Regions from separate parts of the Metabacillus elymi genome, predicted to be linked through region 2. Evidence: riboswitches for the same ligand, from Rfam matches in the RefSeq annotation. Region 2 holds a riboswitch; each other region holds the start of a gene.

Region 1 (4,292 bases), 1.5 Mb from region 2:
TTTATAAAAAGTTGCGATCGCTTCCTTCAAGAAAGTATGACCACGAAATGGAGAGTACTTATGGAATTGTGGTTTTTCCACTGCATTTTGCATGGCTTTAACAATATGATCAGGTGTAGGCTGATCTGGATTTCCTTGACCTAGATTAATAACATCATGACCCTGTGCAATAATTTTATTTACCTTTTCAACTAGACTTGCAAAGAATTGCTTCGGTAATGTTTCTAATAATTGTGATTGTTTAAAGGTTTTCATTTTTAACACCTTCTCAAAAAATTCTTGAAATTCTAGTCACAAATAATATATTGTTAGAATCAACTTGTAAAGTAAAATTTAAAAATGAAGGTGTGATTTTGATTGAAACCTGTCATTACTTGTATACAACTTGATATTAAATTCGGTGATCCCGCATTCAACTATCAGCAAGTAGAGGAAAAAGTAGCTGTTGCAGTAGAAAAGGATAATCCAGCGATCATCGTTTTACCTGAGCTTTGGACAACAGGCTATGACCTTACTCGCTTAGATGTGATAGCCGATGAAAAAGGGGAAAAAACGAAACAATTTCTTTCCCAACTCGCAAAAAAATACCATGTTAACATCATCGGTGGGTCTGTTGCTAAAAAGATGCAGGACAATGTCACCAACACGATGTACATCATGAACAACCAAGGTGAGTTTGTTCATGAATATAGTAAACTCCACTTATTCAAATTAATGGATGAACATCATTACTTAACTGCAGGAACTGCAAAAGGATTATTCGAAATCAATGGAATAAAAAGTGCTGGTGTAATTTGCTATGATATTCGTTTTCCGGAATGGATTCGTGCTCATACAACAAAAGGAGCAGAGATTCTATTTGTAGTAGCTGAATGGCCTTTACCTCGACTAAATCATTGGAGAACATTGCTTTTAAGTCGTGCAATCGAAAACCAATGTTATGTTGTAGCTTGTAATCGATCAGGCTCTGATCCTAATAACGAATTTGCTGGTCATTCCATGATAATCGATCCTTGGGGTACGATTATCGCAGAGGCTGACGAAAACACTGGTTTCATTTCAGCAGAAATCGATGTTGAAACAGTCAAACAAGTAAGAGGGCAAATTCCTGTATTTGAAGACCGACTTCCTGACTATTATAAGTGATTTTCATATTAACTGTTGACAAATCCAAATAATCATTGGTAACATGCTAATCAAGCATTACATTTTCTTAATAGCGAAAATGTTCTAAAAATAACGTAATTTAGTAAACATTAATTTTTTAATGTTTATCCATATTGATCTCTTATCAAGAGTTGGCAGAGGGACTTGGCCCTATGACGCCGCAGCAACCGACCATACTACCATTGCAAAATGGGGTGATTCTATTCACCTTGGAATATTCCAATAGGGCACGGTGCTAATTCCATCAGAAAGGCGATCTTTCTGACAGATGAGAGGTGCGAAGCGACGCCTTCAAGCCTCTTTCATACTGAAAGGGGCTTTTCTTATTTTCTAAAGAAAAGCCTCCATCAATCAAACTACTAATATTTGGAGGTATTATTATGTCTACTAAAAAGTCATCTGTATATGAACCATTAACTGAAAGTGGTGCAATCGCTCTAGCTAAACGATTACAACTATTCGAAGAAAATAGTAATCTACTTTGCAATGAAATTGGAGATGGAAACTTAAATCTCGTTTTCAAAGTTAAAGATAGTAAAACAGAAGAAAGTATCATCATTAAACAAGCACTTCCATATGCAAAGGTAGTAGGTGAAAGCTGGCCATTAACATTAGATCGTGCCCGTATCGAAACACATGCATTATTAAAACAAGCGGAATTTGTTCCTCAGTATGTACCAAAGGTTTTTTACTCCGATGAAAAGCTTGCCATTACGATAATGGAGGACTTATCACGCCTTCAAATATCTCGAGCTGCACTCATTGAAGGTAAAGATTTACTCCTGCTTTCAAAACATATCGGAGAATTTTTAGCTAAAACTTTATTTTACACATCCGACTATGCTGTTAATCAACATTATAAAAAATCATTAGTCAAACAGTTTATCAATCCTGATCTTTGCAAAATAACTGAAGATCTTGTTTTCACAGATCCATTCTTCGACCACGACACAAATGATTTTGAACCAGAGCTCGGGCAAGATGTTGAACAAATATGGCAAGATCAAGCTCTCAAGTTAGAAGTTGCTAAGCTTAAACAGAAATTTCTTACAAAAGCTGAAGCACTTGTCCATGGTGACTTACATACTGGAAGCATTTTTGCTGATGATAAGGAAACGAAAGTGATTGATCCTGAATTTGCTTACTTCGGACCGATCGGTTTTGATGTAGGCCAGGTATTCGGAAATTTCCTGTTAAATGCAATTTCACGAGATGTTGAAAACCAGGAAGTGCTTTTCACACATATCGAAACAACTTGGAATGTTTTTGTAGAAGAGTTTTCGAAAGCTTGGAAAAATGATGGTCTTGAGATCTTCACGAAAGTTGACGGATATTTAGAACATGTATTATCAGAAATTTTCGAAGAAGCAGTTGGTTTTGCTGGTTGTGAAATCATCCGCCGTACAATTGGTCTAGCACATGTAGCTGACCTTGATTCAATTCAGCCATATGAAAAAAGAATTTCAATAAAACAACTTGCTCTTACAATAGGTAGTGAACTTATAAAAAATCAAAAAACAATTAAAGATCCAACTCAATTTAAAGACTATGTGAAACAAACTGTAAATCAATAAGTCTATTTCTAAATAGTTTGTCCCTTTTGGATCCTTAAAGCAATTTAAAGAGTTTAAAACTAAGTAAATAAGCAAATTAGGCTTGATAGTATGAATTATCTAAAATTAACAATCATCGCAATTAGCTTTTAGAGAATTAGTAAAAAATAAAGGAGTTATTGAGCATGGCAACAACAAAATTTACGATTCCTCGTTCAGTTATTTGGAAGGATGAATCAATCTCCCTATTAAATCAGCAAAAAATTCCGCATGTAACAGAATATCTTGAATTAACAACGATAGAAGCTGTCTGGGAGGCAATTCAAACCTTAAAAGTAAGAGGTGCTCCTGCTATTGGGATTACTGCAGCATATGGCCTAGCATTATCAGCCTTACAAGATCAATCTAATTCACTTGAGGCTTTTCAGCTTAATCTTAAACAAAACCGAGATTATTTAGCTAGCTCAAGACCAACTGCTGTGAATTTAGTATGGGCTTTAGACAGATTGGTTACTAGTTTAGTTGAAACGAAATCCATCAATGAGGCTAAAACAAAGCTCGTACATGAAGCAATTCAAATTCAGGTAGAAGACGAAGAGGTTTGTCGATTAATTGGAGAACACGCACTCTCAGTTTTTAACGATGGTGATCGCATTATGACAATTTGTAATGCTGGGTCAATCGCAACGGCAAAATATGGAACAGCTTTAGCTCCATTTTATTTAGCAAAGGAAAAAAACAAAGCATTAAGTGTCTTTGCTTGTGAAACCCGTCCGGTTTTCCAAGGTGCACGATTAACAACATGGGAACTTATGCAGGCTGATGTTGATGTTACATTAATTACTGACAACATGGCGGCACATACAATTAAGTCAAAAAAAATCTCAGCTATTATTGTGGGTGCTGACCGTATTGCAGCTAATGGTGATACGGCAAACAAAATCGGTACATTCAATTTAGCACTATTGGCAAAATCTTTTAACATTCCATTTTATGTAGCAGCACCTCTATCTACATTTGATCCTTCTATTTCAGATGGTAATAAAATTCCAATTGAGGAGCGTAATCCGGAAGAAGTAACTGAGGTTAATGGTGTACGCATTGCTCCAGAGGGTGTAAAAGTATTTAACCCTGCATTTGACGTCACACCTTCCGAACTAATAACAGGAATCATTACAGAAAAAGGGATTCTTTCTGGTGATTATCAAGTATTAATTTCTGAATTATTTACTCTCTAAATTGACAAAGCAAAAACCTTAGTCCTCCATTTTTAACGGGCTAAGGTTTTTACTTTTTAGAATTTTTTTTGATACTTTGACTCATACTTGCTCCCTGATGCTTCCATTTTTTCTAACAACCCTTTTTTTTCAGCTTCTGAAATGATATGAAGCTTTGAAAATAACGATGCATAGAAATAAACCTTTTTTGGACGTTTATGAATCCACATCTTGCTTGCCCCTTTCTTTACCATACGCAACTTTTTTCCCTTACTCAAATAATATGTTACGTAGCTAAAATGGTGACAAGTTAGGGCTTGTGAATCTTGTCAAATCAATATTTTATTTCTATAGA
Region 2 (4,292 bases):
CACCCTTATGAACTGACAGAGAAATATTTCTTATTTTATCCGTATCTGAAAGAGTGTTTACTTCAAAGATCTTTTCACCAATTTGAGAAGGTTTTTTCGGGAATTGTTCTTGCAATTCCCTACCTAGCATTTGTTCCACTACCTTACCTGTCGTGGTATCAGCAACAAACTCATGTGAAACTAACTTACCGTTCCTCATAATTGTAATTTCATCACAGATTTCAAAAATTTCTGGGAGCCGGTGGGAAATAAAGATGATTCCTACATCCTTCGCTTTAAGCTCTTGCACGATCCTGAACAACTCTTTTGTTTCTGAATGGCTAAGCGGGGCTGTTGGTTCATCTAATATAAGAAATTTACAATCTGTCGAGACTGTTCTAGCAATCAGTACCATTTGTTTTTCTGCCAAGGTTAACTCGCTAACTAATTTTTTGGAGGAAACATGAATGTTTAGGCTGTTCAAAATAACTGTTGCTTTTTTATGAAGATCCTTCCACCTTACAAATTGTCTTTTCCCCATCCCATTAACAGTATTTGATAGCATAATATTTTCCCCTACTGTTAAATTTGGTATGAGCGCAGTATCTACCTCTTGGTGAACAATTTGAATACCACAGCCTTGTGCTTCCTTTGGGGTACGGATATTTGTTTTATGATCATCAATTAAGATCTCACCAGTGTAATGGTCATAGGTACCTGATAAAACCTTCATTAACGTTGATTTCCCAGCACCATTTGCTCCAATTAGAGCATGGGTTGTACCACTTTTCATTGTAAAATCTACAGAATCTAATGCCTTCACACCAGGAAATTCGATTGAGACTTCTTTCATTTTTAATACTGTATGAATCATCATTTACCTCCTCTGATGTTAATGGAGAAAATTTTGCTATTATTCTATCAAAACCAATTTTTCATCTGTGGAGATTTCTACCAGTATATGGAGGATAAAAGCAAACACCCTCTTATACTAGACCAAGAGAGTGTTCGCTCATTTTCTTCATAGAATAGTTCTTACTTTTTATAATACTCTTTTAATCTCTTCATCCATTCCTCTTCAAATGCGGTAGACTGCCCCCAACCTTCAACAGTATCTGCAAGATTTACCATATTAATAGGCTCGTCTGATTTCCCTAATACTTCACCAGAAATAAGTGATGCTTCAAGGTTATACGTTGCTGGCGTTTCTTCACCAGCTAGCTTTTTAGCTAACAATCTCATGTCAACTGCTCCAATTAACTTTGGATCAACTGCTGCCGTATATTTCCAAGAGCTACTCTTATCTTGCATTTCTTGAAGATCTGCATTCGATACATCAATACCGTAAATCTTAATTTCATCTCTACCAGCTTCTTTAATTGCACGTGCTGCACCGATTGCAAATGCATCCCATGTCGCGAAGATTGCATCAATTTCACCTTTAGGATGTTTATTAAGCATTGCTGCTACAGCATTTTGCGTTTTTACAGAAGTATCAGCTGCTGCCACTCCAAAACGCTCAATTTCTTTAATACCAGAGTTACTAGCCAATTTCTCTTGGTAAACTTGATTACGTCTAACCATCGGAGGAAAGCCATCTACCCAAAGATACACAATATTTGCTTCACCATTAGTATCTTTAATAAGTTGGTCTAATGCTAATGTTGCAAGTGCTTCATCATCCTGAGATGTTAATGTTACATTTTCAATTTGTGCTAATTTTTCCGTTGAATCAAATGTAACAACACTTTTCCCAGCATCAACTAGTTTTTGAACCGCATTAACAGTTGCAGCGTCATCTCCGTGAGAAATAATAAATCCATCATAATCTTCTTCTAGTCCTTGTGCTATGGCATCATGAAATTTTGCCGTGTCTCCATTAGCTGTAAATACATCTACTTGAAAGCCTAATGCTTCTCCTTCTTCCTTCGCACCAGCTAAAAATTGTGCTGTATGATCATCTCCACCGATTTTACGGATGACTTTAATCTTTGCCCTCTCACCACCAGCAAAGCGTTCTGGAACATTCTCTAATGAAACATCTGGGTTGCCTTTCCTTTTTTCAGGTTCAGTCGTTTCTCCACTATTTGAAGCACAACCTGTTAGTAATAGTGTAAATACTAGAATAAAAATAAATGCAGAGTGAAAAATTTTGTTATTCATGATTGTAAACTCCCCTTTTTCTTTTTTTGTATATTTTTACTTTATAAACACAAAAAACCTCTCTAAGATAGAGAGGTTTCGCCACAAGAATATATAGGAGTCTCCTCTCTTATCTTTCAAAACCGTAACGGTTTTGCAGGATTTAGCACCAATTCTATAATAGAACGGTTGCCGGGCGTCATCGGGCCAGTCCCTCTGCCACTCTTGATAAGAGATCGAATATGCAATTAAGTAAAGATAAGAATATGTATACTTTAATAGTGTATAGCATTAATGTCAACTATTATTTGAATATTTATATTAAATGATTTTTTAAAAAAATACCTCTTATTATGTTATAGGAAAATAATAATGTATCCATTTGATTATTACTCCCATTTACAGTTTTAATGCTTTCCCCCACAGACACAGGTGGTAAATCTCAGTTTGTTAAATTAATTATTTGATAAATTTTTTTGATAGTAACTGTAAATACCAAGGGAAGAAGAATCTAAAAAGTGTAAAATAAACAGGAATTCCATACCATGTATTCCAATCGTTATTTACCATGTATCCAGACTTAACTAATCCTAATTCTAAGACAAAACATAATAATGTAAAAACAAAAGCAAAAACCCATTTCTTCTGAGGTTTATAAAAATTAACATAAATAGTAGCAATGCTCGCAGGTACAAAGCTAATTAACATAGAATCACTTGGCTCGATTGTTTGTTTTTTTGCTAGGTCAAATAAATCAAATACTGCCCCTGCAATGCTATCAGAAATCCAAGAAAACCCACTTAAGAAAACAATAGTAATAAATATACCGACCCATGTTAGATTTTTTTTTGGCATGATTAATACGAATAATATTGTTGTTATTACTAAGGTCCATACATACCATTCACCTTCATACTTCATTAATTCCATTAAATCACCTTATTATCATTTATTTTCAAATCAATTATCTTTTATGTTTATCTTGATATAATTAGTTGGAAAATATACCAATTCTTCCTCATCTCCCTTTAAGCCTATGTTAATAAGGATAAAAGTAAAGAGGTTGTATAGAATAATGATGTGCAAAAGGAGGTGGAAGAATGCCAAATCGAAATGATAACAAATTTAGAAAAATTGAATCTGAAAGCGCGAAACAAGGGAAATCTCAAGAAGAGTATGCTGCTGAGCTTGAGAGGAACCGTGCGAGAAGTCAAGGAAAAAAATAATTGTATACTTAATGTTAAAGGTGAGCATTTTACTGTGCTTGCCTTATTTTATTTGCAGAATATAAGGGATCTAGTCCACTAAGTAAAAGAGGCTGGGACAAAAGTATTTCAGCCAAAGAAAAACCCGAACTATCATGCGAAATTCTAATTTAGAGTTTCGTAATAGTTTGGGTTTTTTATTTATATCGCTTAATTAAATTAAAAATTATTCGGCTTTAAGAATGGTCAATTTAGTTATGTCCCAGCCTCTAGAGACCTCTAAGCGATCAAATCCTATACATTAACTTTTACGCGCTTTTTTATAGATCGGTCAAGAACAAGCGGCAGAACAAGAATAACTCCAATGACCATGCAAACAGCTGATACCTGATATGAAATCCCCAGACCAACCTGTTGTTTTAAGATTCCCGCTAAACTCATCATCAGCACCATCGCGCCCATAAAAAGAGGTGTCATGATCCCGTTTACTCTCCCTACAAAAGATTCCTCAGCATTTTGAAGAATCATTGTATTAATACTAATTTGAATAGCTGGCATCATTAATCCTGTGAAAAACTGGGCTATTAAAGTTAGCCATAAAATCTCCGAGAACCCAATGACTGAAATCATTAGGGCATTTACAAACATACCCGCTGCGAGCATTCGAATCGGTGTTACTTTCTTTGATAAAGCTAACGCGATTCCACCTCCAATAATCATAGCAATTCCGTTTATCGCCATAAACCATTGGACAAACTCCTTATCCATTTGAAGCTGTTCTGTCACAATAAAGATACCTAATGGTTGTATTAAACCAACAGCCAATCCTGCTACGAAGAAATTAGCACCTAGGATGGTGAGAAATCTATTTTTCATAACATACTTAAATCCTTGCACAAATTCTTCTAAAACTGTTGTTTGCTCATCAGTTTTTTCTACCAACTTATCGGCAGGTAAAAACATAAG
Region 3 (4,292 bases), 2.8 Mb from region 2:
CTGAATCCTTAAATGCTTGTTCATCGTATCCCATTGCATGAGCAAGAAGTCTGAATACCTCTGTATTAGATTTACTTTCTCCAAATGATGAAATGACAGGTTCCTGCAGATGGATATAGTTATGCCAGTAAGACGTATAAAAATCAGTATTTTCAAAAGCTGAAGTAGCAGGTAAAACAATGTCTGCAAACATAGCTGTTTCCGTTAAAAACAAGTCATGAACGACAGTGAATAAATCTTCACGAGCAAGACCCTCACGTACCTTATTAGCATCTGGAGTCACAACAGCTGGGTTGCTTCCATATATGAACAATGAGCGAATGGGCTCTTCTGTTTCAAGTAACGCTTTACCTAATTGGTTCATATTTATTGTTCGAGTTTGCTTTTTCATAAGATCTGGTCGTTGCAGCGCTTTTGTATTATGGGCTAAATAGGCAGAGTTTGATTTCAGAGCTCCCCCACCCTTCAGAGCCCACTGTCCTGTTAGTGCAGGTAAACACGCAATTGTCCTAACAATCATTCCACCATTATCATGATGCTGAAGTCCATTTCCAATTCTTATCATCGAAGGAGAGGTCTCTCCGTACATCCGAGCTAACGTATAAATGTCTTCTACAGAAACTCCTGTAATATCTGAAACCATTTGTGGATCATAGTTCTTAACATGTTCTTCTAGTTCTTCATAACCAACTGTATACTCTTTTAAAAATGATCGATTAACAAGCTTTTCTTTATATAAAACATGCATAATCCCTAATGCGAGCGCTCCATCCGTACCAGGGAGAATCGGAATAAACCAATCTGCCATTCTTCCAGTTTGATTTTTATGGACATCTATGACAACAATTTTTGCGCCATTTTTTTTAGCCCTTTGTGCGATCGTCATTTGGTGCATATTTGTACTAACAGCGTTTATTCCCCACATTATAAATAGCTTAGTTTCCGTCATTTCCTCTGGATCAGTGCCGTAACTTCCCCCCATTGTGTAGCTATAACCTTTCGAACCAGCAACTGAACAAATAGACCGGTCAAGTTGACTTGACCCTAAACGATGAAAGAAGCGGCGATCCATTCCTTCTGCATTAATATTTCCCATATTGCCGTAAAAACTGTATGGAAGAATTGATTCTGATCCTTCATTTGAGATTAGTTTTTTCCAATGATTTGTAATCGTTTCGATTGCCTCTTGCCAGCTAATTGGGTGAAATTTGCCCTCTCCCTTTTCGCCAATACGTTTCAAAGGTGTTTTAATTCTCTTTTGATCATAGATGCGTTCACCCATGTTCCGCACTTTATTGCAAATATTCCCTTTCGTAACAGGATGTTCAGGATCACCTTCGATTTTAACGATTTTTCCTTCTTTTTTGTGTATCAGTAATCCGCACTGATCTGGACAGTCAAGTGAACAAACTGAAGGCACAACACCATCTTCTATATTTATATATTCCTGCATAACTAGTATCCTTTCATGAAAAAATTGCTTTATAAATTATAACATATCGAACCAATCTTTAGAAAGTTTAGAAAATAGATTGACTTACCTATAATTTTTATTTAATATTTAATACATTGTCTAAATATATAAACAATTTAATCAATTAAATATTTTGTTATTTCTATTAAGAGAGGTGGAGGGACTGGCCCGTCGAAACCTCGGCAACATAATGTGCCAATTCCAGCAAGCATTGCTTGAAAGATAGAAAGAGCTGCCCTTATAGTTTATTGTGAGAACGATAATAAATAACCATCTCTTTCCAACATTTTGGGAAGAGATTTTTTTATTTTTTTGAATTAAAGGGTTGTTTTCAAAGCAAAAAGAGGAGATGAAGAAAATGAATGTCTTAGTAACAGCACCGTATAACGACGAAGGTCTAGTCAAATTAAAGGAACTTTTTGGCGATTGTACCTATCGCTGTTGGAAAGAGAATGGTAGAGCCTATAACGAAGCTGAGTTAATCGCTCTATTAAAAGAATCAAAGGCCGAGGGATTAATAGCTGAGTTAGATAAAGTGACTGAAAATGTATTTGCAGAAGTACCTGAATTGAAATTTGTTGGTGTGTGTCGTGGCATGCCTTCCAATGTTGATGTTGAAGCTGCAACCAAAAGAGGAATTCCGGTATTTTATACCCCCGCTCGAAATGCACAAGCAGTTGCTGAATTGTTCATTGGCAATCTCATTACTTTCTATAGACATACAATCGCCTCCTCTGAATGGTTGAAGCAGGAAAAATGGGATGGAGACTACTTGCAAGCATATTTAAAGTTCAAAGGAAATGAGATTACAGGAAAAACTATTGGAATGGTAGGATTCGGTGCCGTTGGTCAGAGAATTGCTTCTGTTCTTGAAAGTTTTCAATGCAGCATTCAATACTATGATCCATATGTTGAAAGCCAAAATCCCAACCATACTCGTGTATCCTTGGATGAGGTTTTTTCAACTAGTGATGTCGTATCTATTCACCTACCTCGTACCGAAGAAACAATCGGAATGATAGATGAACATTATTTAGGACTTATGAAGGAAGAAGCAATCTTAGTAAATACGTCAAGAGCAGTTGTCGTTAAGCGAGATGCACTTGTTCATGTCTTAAAAGAAGGTAAAATTCGTGGGGCTATTTTAGATGTATTTTATCATGAACCACCAGATAAAAGTGATTATGAAATCATCAAATTGCCAAATGTTTTAGCTACCCCCCACCTTGCTGGTGCAAGTTATGAGGTTGAGGATCATCACGTATCGATTATGAATCAAGCGTTAACGAAGTGGTATATAAAACGTACTCTTGACGTTCCGACAATCTATAATCAAAAAAGTCTAAATGTAAAGTCATAGAAAGAAGTGAATAAAGTGACATTAAAACAAGGTTATTTAGTATTTGATATTGGCACAGGAAATGCTAGAGTAGCAATTGTTGCGACTACAGGTGAGGTTATAGCTGTCGAAAGAGAGGATATTCAGTATGAAACCGAATCTCTTTATCCAGATAGTCGTTACTTTTCACCTGATTTACTTTGGAAACAACTTATTTTTTTGGCGAAAAATGTAATTACTCGTGCACCTTATATTTCAATCAAGGCTATTACCTCGACAAGTCAGCGCCAAGGGATTGTCTTACAGGACCGGGATGGAAACTCATTTATCGGCTTACCAAACATTGATAATCGTGGTCGTGAATGGGAACGCACATTGCCAGATCCAGAAATTATCTTTAAAACAACTGGTAGGTTACCTTCTGCATTGTTTTCGGCTTTAAAGCTTGTTGCCCTTAAGAACCGACAGCCTATGTTATGGGATAAAATCGATACATTTACTAGTATTAGTGACTGGATTACTTATAAATTAAGTGGTGTCTTAGTCTATGAGCCATCCCAGGCAACAGAATCACTGCTATATGATGTTCAAAAAACAGATTGGTCTGATGTGATGTGTGAACAATTTGGGATTTCTAGAAAGTTTTTACCAGAAATTAAAGCATCTGGCACAATACTTGGTGAAATAACACCAACAATCGCAAATGAGTTAGGGTTAAAGCAGGATGTTTTGATTATTGTCGGTGGCGGAGATACTCAACTCGCAATTGAAAGTACATTTGCCGAAAATCGAGATGTCGTCATTGTATCAGGTACAACCACCCCTATTTGCAAAATGACAAATGAATATCGAGTGGATCATGAAAAAAGAGCTTGGACGAATGCTTATACACAAAAAAATACATGGCTACTTGAAACGAATCCAGGGATTACCGGACTAAATTATCAAAAATTAAAAGCTATTTTCTATCCTAATGAAAGTTATCAACAAATGGAAGATGAAATGAGTAAGCTCGAGAACATTGATTGTGTATCAGCGTTAGGTATGTATCTTACTGATGAGAAGAATGCTTCAAAGAAAGGCGGATTTATTTTCAATACTCCATTAGCACATGACTTAACTCGCGCTCATTTTGTCGCTTCTGCTTTATGGGAAATTGCTTGCACAATCAGGTGGCATTATGATCAATTATGTGAAGTAAGTTCTTTCGATTTACCATATGTGTGGGCATGTGGCGGCGGTTTTCAAAGTAGAACTTTAGCAAAATTTGTAGCCAATCTCTTACAAAAAGACGTATATATTCGTCAAGGATACAGTCAAGCATCTGCTGTTGGTGCCACTGTTATTTGCAACAAGACATTAGGATTAACTGACAAACTATCAGATGAAATCAATATAATTAAGCCTGATATTCAACACAATGACGTTATGTATGAAGAGTGGAAAAAAGCACAACATTTTTTTTCTAAAATGAATGTA

Evidence for each region. A riboswitch is a leader RNA that binds a small molecule or an ion and turns the genes downstream of it on or off. The one in region 2 is predicted to bind S-adenosylmethionine.
Region 1: it holds a riboswitch for S-adenosylmethionine, as region 2 does, so the genes downstream of both, mtnK (S-methyl-5-thioribose kinase) here and HUW50_RS11505 (sugar ABC transporter substrate-binding protein) in region 2, are expected to answer to the same signal.
Region 3: it holds a riboswitch for S-adenosylmethionine, as region 2 does, so the genes downstream of both, HUW50_RS23925 (2-hydroxyacid dehydrogenase) here and HUW50_RS11505 (sugar ABC transporter substrate-binding protein) in region 2, are expected to answer to the same signal.

Annotation. Positions count from the first base shown of each region.
Region 1 is NZ_CP055263.1:3,935,353-3,939,644, reverse strand. Features, by position in the region: gene HUW50_RS18080 (pyridoxal phosphate-dependent aminotransferase) at 1-255, opposite strand, end outside; gene HUW50_RS18075 (carbon-nitrogen family hydrolase) at 358-1,146, shown strand; SAM riboswitch class I at 1,286-1,442, shown strand; gene mtnK (S-methyl-5-thioribose kinase) at 1,548-2,741, shown strand; gene mtnA (S-methyl-5-thioribose-1-phosphate isomerase) at 2,906-3,958, shown strand; gene HUW50_RS18060 (hypothetical protein) at 4,015-4,167, opposite strand.
Region 2 is NZ_CP055263.1:2,425,339-2,429,630, reverse strand. Features, by position in the region: gene HUW50_RS11510 (sugar ABC transporter ATP-binding protein) at 1-853, opposite strand, end outside; gene HUW50_RS11505 (sugar ABC transporter substrate-binding protein) at 1,015-2,142, opposite strand; SAM riboswitch class I at 2,249-2,356, opposite strand; gene HUW50_RS11500 (hypothetical protein) at 2,581-3,051, opposite strand; gene HUW50_RS27075 (hypothetical protein) at 3,222-3,347, shown strand; gene HUW50_RS11495 (MFS transporter) at 3,621-4,292, opposite strand, start outside.
Region 3 is NZ_CP055263.1:5,185,091-5,189,382, forward strand. Features, by position in the region: gene HUW50_RS23920 (molybdopterin-containing oxidoreductase family protein) at 1-1,453, opposite strand, end outside; SAM riboswitch class I at 1,614-1,703, shown strand; gene HUW50_RS23925 (2-hydroxyacid dehydrogenase) at 1,833-2,834, shown strand; gene HUW50_RS23930 (FGGY-family carbohydrate kinase) at 2,850-4,292, shown strand, end outside.